One region of the Amycolatopsis sp. La24 genome, then DNA from elsewhere that is predicted to be linked to it. Evidence: riboswitches for the same ligand, from Rfam matches in the RefSeq annotation. Region 1 holds a riboswitch; the other holds the start of a gene.
The links. Region 1 has a riboswitch for thiamine pyrophosphate ahead of PUT80_RS17125 (thiamine ABC transporter substrate-binding protein). Riboswitches for the same ligand answer to the same signal wherever they lie in the genome.
Positions count from the first base shown of each region.

Region 2: linked by a shared signal. The riboswitch ahead of thiC (phosphomethylpyrimidine synthase ThiC) and the one ahead of PUT80_RS17125 (thiamine ABC transporter substrate-binding protein) in region 1 are both predicted to bind thiamine pyrophosphate.

Region 1 covers NZ_JARACH010000015.1:119,226-123,742, forward strand. The annotation lists gene PUT80_RS17115 (GlxA family transcriptional regulator) at 1-421, shown strand, start outside; gene PUT80_RS17120 (4a-hydroxytetrahydrobiopterin dehydratase) at 964-1,254, opposite strand; TPP riboswitch at 1,279-1,390, shown strand; gene PUT80_RS17125 (thiamine ABC transporter substrate-binding protein) at 1,422-2,489, shown strand; gene PUT80_RS17130 (iron ABC transporter permease) at 2,465-4,102, shown strand; gene PUT80_RS17135 (ABC transporter ATP-binding protein) at 4,102-4,517, shown strand, end outside.
Region 2 covers NZ_JARACH010000085.1:9,396-13,912, forward strand. The annotation lists gene thiD (bifunctional hydroxymethylpyrimidine kinase/phosphomethylpyrimidine kinase) at 1-653, opposite strand, end outside; gene thiC (phosphomethylpyrimidine synthase ThiC) at 650-2,293, opposite strand; TPP riboswitch at 2,287-2,419, opposite strand; gene PUT80_RS42485 (peptide deformylase) at 2,547-3,113, opposite strand; gene PUT80_RS42490 (DUF3263 domain-containing protein) at 3,253-3,561, shown strand; gene PUT80_RS42495 (LytR C-terminal domain-containing protein) at 3,558-4,220, shown strand; gene PUT80_RS42500 (AAA family ATPase) at 4,372-4,517, opposite strand, start outside.

The DNA.
Region 1 (4,517 bases):
CTCGCGGGTGGCCCGTCAGCTGGTGATGTTCCTGCGCCGGCCCGGTGGGCAGAGCCAGTTCAGCGTGTCGCTGGAGCCCGCGTCCGCGACCCGGCGGGTCGACGAGCTGCGGCAGTACATCGCGGCCCACCTCGCGGATCCGCTGACCGTCTCCGACCTCGCCGCGCACGCGCATGTGACGGACCGCCAGATCACGCGTGTGTTCAAGGCGGAGCTGGGAATGACCCCTGCCGCCTACGTCGAGCACGCCAGGGTCGAGGCCGCGCGGCATCGCCTGGAGACGACCGACGACACGTTGTCGCGGATCGCCGGGACGTGCGGGTTCGGCACGGTGTCGACCTTGAACCGCTCTTTCCGGCGGACGCTGAACACGACGCCCAGCGAGTACCGGGAGCGGTTCCGGATCGTCTCGAACGCCTGACCCGCGCCGGGGCAATTTCGGCGAAACGTCCTGCTCGCCCCGGTCACCCGGCAAAGATTCCCCGGTGCGGATCGTTCTCTACGCCGTCTGGGGCGCTTAGGTCGTGCTCGGGCTCATCGGAATCGCCAGGTTCTGGTTCATCCGGATGTTCCCGCTGCCGTGAACCGGACGGGGCTCAGCCGAGCAGGCCGAGCACCACCATCGATAGGAGGACGACAGCGGTCGAGAACGCCGCGACCCACGTGCGCTGTGCGGCGGTGAGCTGGGCGGATGTGCTGTTCATGGCGAGTCCTAGCGGGGCGAGTGCCGATGATTCCGCTGGGATAGCGCCTTGATCTAGCTCACTGTTACCGCTTGTGATCAAGGTCACGTCGATTGCGCGCGGTGTGCCACAGCACGCCTCCCGCGGCGGCCACCATCAGGCCGAACGAACCCATTCCCACTACGAGTGCCTGGACCATGAGGCCTCCTTCCGTCGCGTCTGTCCGGAAGACGCGCGAAGGGGCCGTTCATGTTGCCAGGGTTGCCGACATCACACCTGGTCAGCGGGCCGCCAGTACCCCGTCGATCTGGCGGGCCAGCGCGAAATCGCGTTCGGTCAGGCCGCCGAGGTAGTGGGTGCTGAGGCGGAAGGTCAGGGTGCGCCAGCGGATGTCGATGTCCGGATGGTGGTCGGCTTCCTCGGCTAGTTCGGCCACCCGGTCCACCACCTCGATCGCCGCCGGGAAGGACGGGAGTTCGACCGTCCGCACGATGACGGCGTCCTCGCGTTGCCACTCCGGGACGGTGCCGAGGGCCTCTTCCACCGCTGAGTCGTTCAATAGCTGCGTCATCACTCCATGGTGTCGGCTACGCTGCGGCATTGCCACGGGAGTCCGGTACGCCGGGCTGAGAGGCGGGCCGTCAACCCGCGACCGTTCGCACCTGGATCCGGATCATGCCGGCGTAGGGAGGCCGTATCGCTCTCCCTCATCCGGCGCAGTGCAGGAGGGGAAGAATGATGTCGCGGACCGTCCGCACGGTGGCAGGCCTCGCCGGGGTCTCGATGCTCGCCAGCGCCTGCTCGCTGTCCAGCGGCGACTCGGGCGGGTCGTCCGCGAGCCAGGACCAGCAGACGCCGACCGTCACGCTGGTCACGCACGATTCGTTCGCCGCCCCGCAGGACGTGCTCGACGCCTTCCAGCGCCAGTCCGGGATCAAGCTCAAGATCCTCAAGTCCGGCGACGCCGGCGCGCTCACCAACAAGCTCGTGCTCACGAAGGGCAACCCGATCGGCGACGTCGCGTACGGCGTCGACAACACCTTCGCGTCCCGTGCGCTCAGCGAGGGCGTCTTCCAGCCCTACACCAGCCCGGAGGCCGACCGCGGCCCGCAGCGCTACTCCGTCGACCCGCAGCACCGGCTGGCGGCGGTCGACCTCGGCGACGTCTGCGTGAACATCGACCCGGCCTACTTCGCGAGCAAGGGTCTCCCGGAGCCGAAGAGCTACGACGACCTCGCCGACCCCAAGTACAAGGACCTGACCGTCGCGGAGAGCCCGGCCACCGCGTCGCCGGGGCTGGCCTTCCTGCTCGGCACGGTCGCGAAGTACGGCGAGAACGGCTGGCAGAGCTACTGGCAGAAACTGAAGGACAACGGCCTCAAGACCGTCAGCGGCTGGGAGGAGGCCTACACCAAGGACTTCTCCGGCTCGTCGGGCAAGGGCCCGCGGCCGATCGTGGTGTCCTACGCCTCGTCGCCCGCCGCCGAACTCGGCGAGGACGGCAAACCGCGCACCAAGGCGCTGCTCGACACGTGCTTCCGCCAGGTCGAGTACGCGGGCGTGCTCACCAACGGCAAGCAGATCCCGCAGGCGCAGAAGGTCGTCGACTTCCTCTTGTCGCAGCAGTTCCAGACGACGGTCGCGGCGAACATGTACGTCTACCCGGCGCGCCAGGGCGTCGAACTGCCGGCGGGCTGGGCCACCGCGGCTCCGCTGCCGCAGGCGCCGGCCACGATGCCCGCGGACAAGGTGCAGGCCGGCCGGGAGAAGTGGATCGGGGAATGGCGCTCGCTCATGGGCGCGTGATCCCCGCGCGCACTGTCGGGCTCACGCTGCTCGGTCTGCTGCCGGTCGCGTTCCTGGTGGTGTTCTTCGCCTGGCCGGTCGTGGCGATCGTCGGCCGGGGGTTCTCCGCGGGCGGCGTCGACACCGTGCTCGGCGACCCGCAGACGTGGCGGCTCGCCGGGTTCACGCTGGCCAGCGCGGCCGCGTCGACCGTGGTCGCGGTACTCGCAGGGCTGCCGGTGGCGTACCTCCTGGCGCGGGTGCGGCTGCCCGGGGTCGGGCTCGCGCGCACGATCGTGCTGGTCCCGTTCGTGCTGCCGACGGTCGTCGTCGGCTTGGCTTTCCGGGCGATCTGGCCGGACGGCGGCGTGCTGCCGCTCGTCCTGGCCAACGCCTTCTTCAACGTCGCCGTCGTCGCGCGCACGGTCGCCGGGCTGTGGGCGCACCTCGATCCGCGAGCGACTGAGGCCGCGCGGGCGCTCGGAGCTTCGCCGTGGCGAGCGTTCCGGTCGGTGACGCTGCCCGCGCTCGGCCCGGCCGTCGCGTCCGCTGCTGCGGTGGTTTTTCTGTTCTGCGCCACCAGTTTCGGCGTGGTGCTGATCCTCGGCGGCGGGAGCTACCGGACGCTGGAGACCGAGATCTACCTCCGGACGGTCGACCTGCTCGACCTCTCCGGCGCGGCCGCGTTGTCGCTGATCCAGTTCGCCGCCGTGGTCGCCGCGCTGGTGCTCGGGGCGATGGCGCGCCGGAAGCGGGAGAACGCGGTGAAGCTGCGGTCCGCGCAGGTCACCGCACGTCGGCCGCGCGGCGGGGAGTGGTGGACGGTCGGTGCCGCTGTGGTGGTGCTCGGCCTGCTGCTGACGCCGATCGTCTCGCTGCTCGTCGAGTCAGTGTCCGGCTCGGATGGATGGAGCCTCGCCGGTTACCGGGCGCTCAACACCGTCGGGCAGAACGACGCCTTGCAGGTCTCCGGCTGGATCGCGGCGCAGAATTCGCTTGCTGCGGCCACCGACGCGACGCTGCTGGCGATGGCCGTCGGACTGGTCGCCAGCGTCGTGCTGGTGGCGCTTCGGCGTTCGCCCGGCGGGCTCGCGCGCGGGATGGGCGAGACCATGGACGTCGCGTTGATGCTCCCGTTGGGCGTGTCCGCGGTGACCGTCGGCTTCGGCTATCTCGTGACGCTCGACGCGCTGCCCGGCGACCTCCGCACGTCGCCGCTGCTCGTGCCGTTCGCGCAAGCGCTGGTGATCATGCCGCTGGTGGTGCGGATGATCCTGCCGGTGCTGCGCGCGGTCGACGTCCGGTTGCGCCAGGCCGCCGCGACGCTCGGCGCGAGTCCGTTACGGGTGTGGCGGGAGATCGACTTTCCGCTGGTCGCGCGGTCGGTGGTGGCCGCGGCGGGCTTCGGGTACGTCGTCGCGCTCGGCGAGTTCGGCGCGACCAGCTTCCTCGCCCGGCCGGACGCGCCGACGCTCCCGGTGGCCGTCGCGACGCTGATCAGCAGGCCGGGGGAGCTGAACAACCAGATGGCGTACGCCTCGTGCGCCCTGCTCATGGTGGTGACTGTGGTGGCGGTGGCGTTGATCGACCGGTTCGGCTCGGTCCGCGGCCGCAGCACGGTCGGGGAGTTCTGATGGCGTTAACGGTACGGGATCTGACTGTCCACTATGGATCGTTCGCCGCGGTCCGCGACGCACGGTTGGACATCGCCGACGGCGAGGTGCTCGCGTTGCTCGGACCGTCCGGTTCGGGCAAGTCGACGCTGCTGCGCGCGATCACCGGGTTGGAGCCGGTGTCGTCCGGTTCGGTGTCGTGGGACGGTACCGATCTCGCCGTGGTGCCGGTGCACAAGCGCGAATTCGGTCTGGTGTTCCAGGACGGACAGCTGTTTCCGCACCGCGACGTCGCCGCGAACATCGCGTTCGGCCTGCGGATGCACGGCGTGCCTCGCGAACGGCACGCGGCACGTGTCGAGGAACTGCTCAAGCTTGTCGGCCTGGAAGGTTACGAACGGCGACGGGTGACCGAGTTGTCCGGCGGGCAGGCGCA
Region 2 (4,517 bases), on a different contig from region 1:
CCGCCGTGGGTGTTCTCCGTGTCGATGCGCGGTCCGCTCAGCTCGATGACCGACGAGCCGTCGGTGAGCAGATCGACGCAGTCGGCGGCGTCGTAGAGGTGCCCGCCCTTCACCAGAACCCATTGGGAACCGAACTCCAGCAACGCTTCCGCGGCGGCGTGCTGGCTCTTCGCGTCGGTGACGCTGACGCCGGTCAGCAGCCGGACCTCGTCGAGATTCGGCGTGATGAGCGTGGCGCGCGGAAACAGTTCCGTGCGGATCGCTTCCAGCGCTTCCTCACGCAGCAGCGCGTGGCCGGTCATCGACGCGGCTACCGGGTCGACTACGAACGGGGTGTCCGTAGTGCGTCCAATGTGGACTTCGTCCAGCGTTTTCGCCACTGCCTGAATGATGTCCGCGGTAGCGAGCATGCCGGTCTTCGCCGCGTTGACGCCCATGTCCTCGGCGACCGCTTTGATCTGCGCGGTGACGACGTCGACCGGGATCTCGGAAAACCCTTGCACGCCCAGCGAATTCTGCACGGTAACCGCGGTGAGCGCGACCAGGCCGTGCACGCCGTTGGCGAAGAACGTGCGCAGATCCGCCTGCACGCCCGCACCGCCGCCGGAATCGGATCCGGCGATGGTGAGGGCGGTACGAGGGGTGACTGTCACTGGTTGACCACGGGCAGGTAGACCTTGTTGCCCTGCTCGGAAAACTCCGCGGACTTCTCGGCCATGCCCGCCTCGATCGCCTCCACAGAGGACAGACCGTGCTCCTCGGCGTACTTGCGCACGTCCTGGGTGATCCGCATCGAGCAGAACTTCGGTCCGCACATCGAGCAGAAGTGCGCGGTCTTCGCCGGTTCCGCGGGGAGCGTCTCGTCGTGGAAGGACCGCGCGGTGTCCGGGTCGAGCGACAGGTTGAACTGGTCGTTCCACCGGAATTCGAAGCGGGCCTTGGACAACTCGTCGTCCCAGTCCTGCGCGTACTGGTGGCCCTTGGCGAGGTCGGCGGCGTGCGCGGCGATCTTGTAGGTGATCACGCCGGTCTTCACGTCGTCGCGGTTGGGCAGGCCGAGGTGCTCCTTCGGCGTGACGTAGCACAGCATCGCCGTGCCGTACCAGCCGATCTGCGCCGCGCCGATCGCCGAGGTGATGTGGTCGTACGCCGGGGCGATGTCCGTGGCGAGCGGGCCGAGCGTGTAGAACGGGGCCTCGCCGGTGAGCTTTTCCTCCAGCTCCACGTTTTCCTTGATCTTGTGCATCGGCACGTGGCCGGGGCCTTCGATCATCACCTGCACGTCGTGCTCGCGCGCGATGTGCGTCAGCTCGCCGAGGGTTTCCAGTTCGGCGAACTGAGCCCGGTCGTTGGCGTCCGCGATCGAGCCGGGACGGAGGCCGTCGCCGAGGGAGAACGTGACGTCGTACTCGCGCAGGATCTCGCACAGCTCGGAGAAATGCGTGTACAGGAAGGATTCCTGGTGGTGCGCGAGACACCAGGCGGCCATGATCGACCCGCCGCGGCTGACGATGCCGGTGACCCGGCGCGCGGTGAGCGGGATGTAGCGCAGCAGCACGCCCGCGTGCACCGTCATGTAGTCGACGCCCTGCTCGCACTGCTCGATCACGGTGTCGCGGTAGATCTCCCAGGTGAGCTTTTCCGGCTCCCCGTTGACCTTTTCGAGCGCCTGGTAGATCGGCACGGTGCCGACCGGGACCGGCGAGTTGCGCACGATCCACTCGCGCGTCTCGTGGATCCGCTTGCCGGTGGAGAGGTCCATGATCGTGTCGGCTCCCCAGCGGGTGGCCCACACCATCTTGTCGACCTCTTCCTCCACAGAGGACCAGACGGCCGAGTTTCCCATGTTGGCGTTGATCTTCACCAGGAAGTTCTTGCCGATGATCATCGGCTCGGTCTCCGGGTGCTTGCGGTTGACCGGAATCACCGCGCGACCGCGGGCGACCTCGTCCTGCACGAACTCCGGAGTGCAGCGTTCGCGCGCGGCGATGAACTCCATTTCCCGGGTGATGACCCCGGCTTTGGCCCAGCCGAGCTGGGTGTTGTGCTCCCGTCCGTCAGCCCAGCCGGAGCGGAGCGGGTGCAGTCCATTGTGGACATCGATGTTCGCGTCCGGATCGGTGTAGGGGCCGGACGTGTCGTACACGTCGAAATGCTCCCCGTTCGACAGGTCGATCCGCCGCGCCGGAACCCGCAGTCCGGATTCGGTGCGGTGGTAGACCTTCCGCGAGCCGGTGATCGGCCCGGTGGTGACGGACGGGGCGATGGCACCCTGGTTTTCCAGCGTCGTCAACGACGTTCACTCCCTACGCCGGCATTACCCGGTCAGGTTCATGCGGTCGGTGACGCCGGGTGTCCGCGAGATGGACACCAGCCACCCTCTCAGCCCGCCAAGGCGCGAGCTCCCGCGTTGCATTCGGTTGAGGTTGCTTGTCCGACGATGCCATGCGGTGTCGGGTTGACACAACCCTCCCGCCCGTCTGGCCGAAGCACAACGAAGGCCTCCCCGGTGATTTCGGGGAGGCCTTCGGGGAATTCGGCGCGGGTCAGGCGTCCGCGGGTTCCTTGGGCGGCAGCCAGGTCAGGCCGGGAACGCCCCACTTGTTTTTCTTGAGCATCTTCTTCGCCGCGCGCGCGTGGCGGCCGACGAGCCGGTCCAGATAGATGAACCCGTCGAGGTGATCGGTCTCATGCTGCAGGCACCGCGCGAAGTAGCCGGTGCCCTCGACCTCGATCGGATTTCCCTCGACGTCGAAGCCGGTCACCTTCGCCCACGAGGCGCGCCCGGTCGGGTACGACTCGCCCGGGGCCGAGAGGCAGCCCTCCCAGTCGTCGTCCGGGTCCGGCATCGTCTCCGGGATCTCGGAGGTCTCCAGCTTCGGGTTGACCACCACGCCCTTGTGCGCGACGCCCTCGTCGTCCGGGCAGTCGTATACGAACACCCGCAGGTCGAGCCCGATCTGGTTGGCCGCGAGGCCGACGCCCTCGGCCGCGTACATGGTCTCGAACATGTCCTCGACGAGGGTGGCGAGTTTGTCGTCGAACTCGGTGATCTCGCGCGTGGGCTGGTGCAGCACGGGTTCGCCGGCGATGCAGATGGGGTGGACGGTCACGGACGCCGAGTTTAGTCGGACCCTTCTGGTACACCTGGATCGGACCGTGACGCGCCGTGTCGGATGCCCATGTCGAGCATGGGTTCCGTGGTTCAATGACGCCCGCGGAAGGACTGCCGACACCGATTGCGAGGACCGCATGGACGCCGCGGAGTCGATGGCTGAAAACCAGCCGTCGCCGCCGGAGAATGTCGGTGGCCTGACCGAACGCGAACTGGACATCCTCGCGTTCGAGCGGCAGTGGTGGCGCCACGCCGGGGCGAAGGAGAACGCCATCCGGGAGCGCTTCGGACTGTCCTCCACCCGTTACTACCAGTTGCTGAACACGCTGCTGGCCAAGCCGGAGGCCGTCGCGGCCGATCCGATGCTGGTCAAGCGGCTGCGCAAAACGCGCGCCGCCCGTCAGCGCAAACGCGGGGCCCGGCGGTTGGGGATCGAGCTGTCATGAGCGTCTTCTCGGGACTGTCCCGGCCGTTGAAGGCCGCGGGGGTCGCGCTGATCGGGGTAGCGGTCGTCGCCGCCGTCATCGGCGGGGTCACCGTGCTCAACACGAGCGGCGACCAGAACGCCGGGCCGAGCACGTCCGGCGAGCCCAGCGCGCCCGGCGGATCGTCGTCCGCGCCGTCGTCGTCCTCGTCCTCGGCGCCCAGCTCCGCGCCGTCGTCGCCCGCCTCGTCGGCACCGGCCTCGTCGTCCGCCGCTTCGTCGGCACCGTCGTCGGGCCAGCCAGGGCAGCCCGGCGGCCAGCCGGGCCAGCAGCCAGGGCAGCCGGGCCAGGCGGGTCCGGACCAGCAGGCCTCGAACAAGTGGGTCACCCTGCGGGTCTACAACAACTCGCTGATCAAGCACCTCGCCGAACAGGCCGCCGCCGACTTCCGCGGTTCGGGCTGGAACGTCGCCGAGGTCGGCAACTACTCGCAGGGCAACATCCCGACCACCACGGCCTACTTCCGTCCCGGCACCGACGAGGAAGCCGCCGCGAAACAGCTGGCCAAGGAGTTCGGCTTCCAGGCCCAGCCCCGGTTCGACGGCATCCAGAACTCGAGCCCGGGTGTCATAGTGATCATCACGAAGGACTACCAGCCCGGCGGACACCAGGGCAGCTGACCTGGTTCGTGACAGCCCGCGCTACGGCGCGGGCTTTGTCATGTCTGCCGGACCCGGCGCTCGGCTGCGCTCGAGGTACGTGCGGGGAACCCTGCGGGAATCAGATTCCGTCAGGGTTCCCCTCACGTACAGCTCTGGTGCGGAGGCGTCCTCAGCGTTCCTGCTGCGCCTGCGCGTAAGCCTCCAGCGTCGCCAGCTGCGCGGCGTCCAGCGAGGGCCGCACCGCCTCGCGTGCCTTGTCCAGATGCGCCGCGGTCACCTCGCGGGCCTCCAGCGACTCGCGCATCGCGGTCAGCG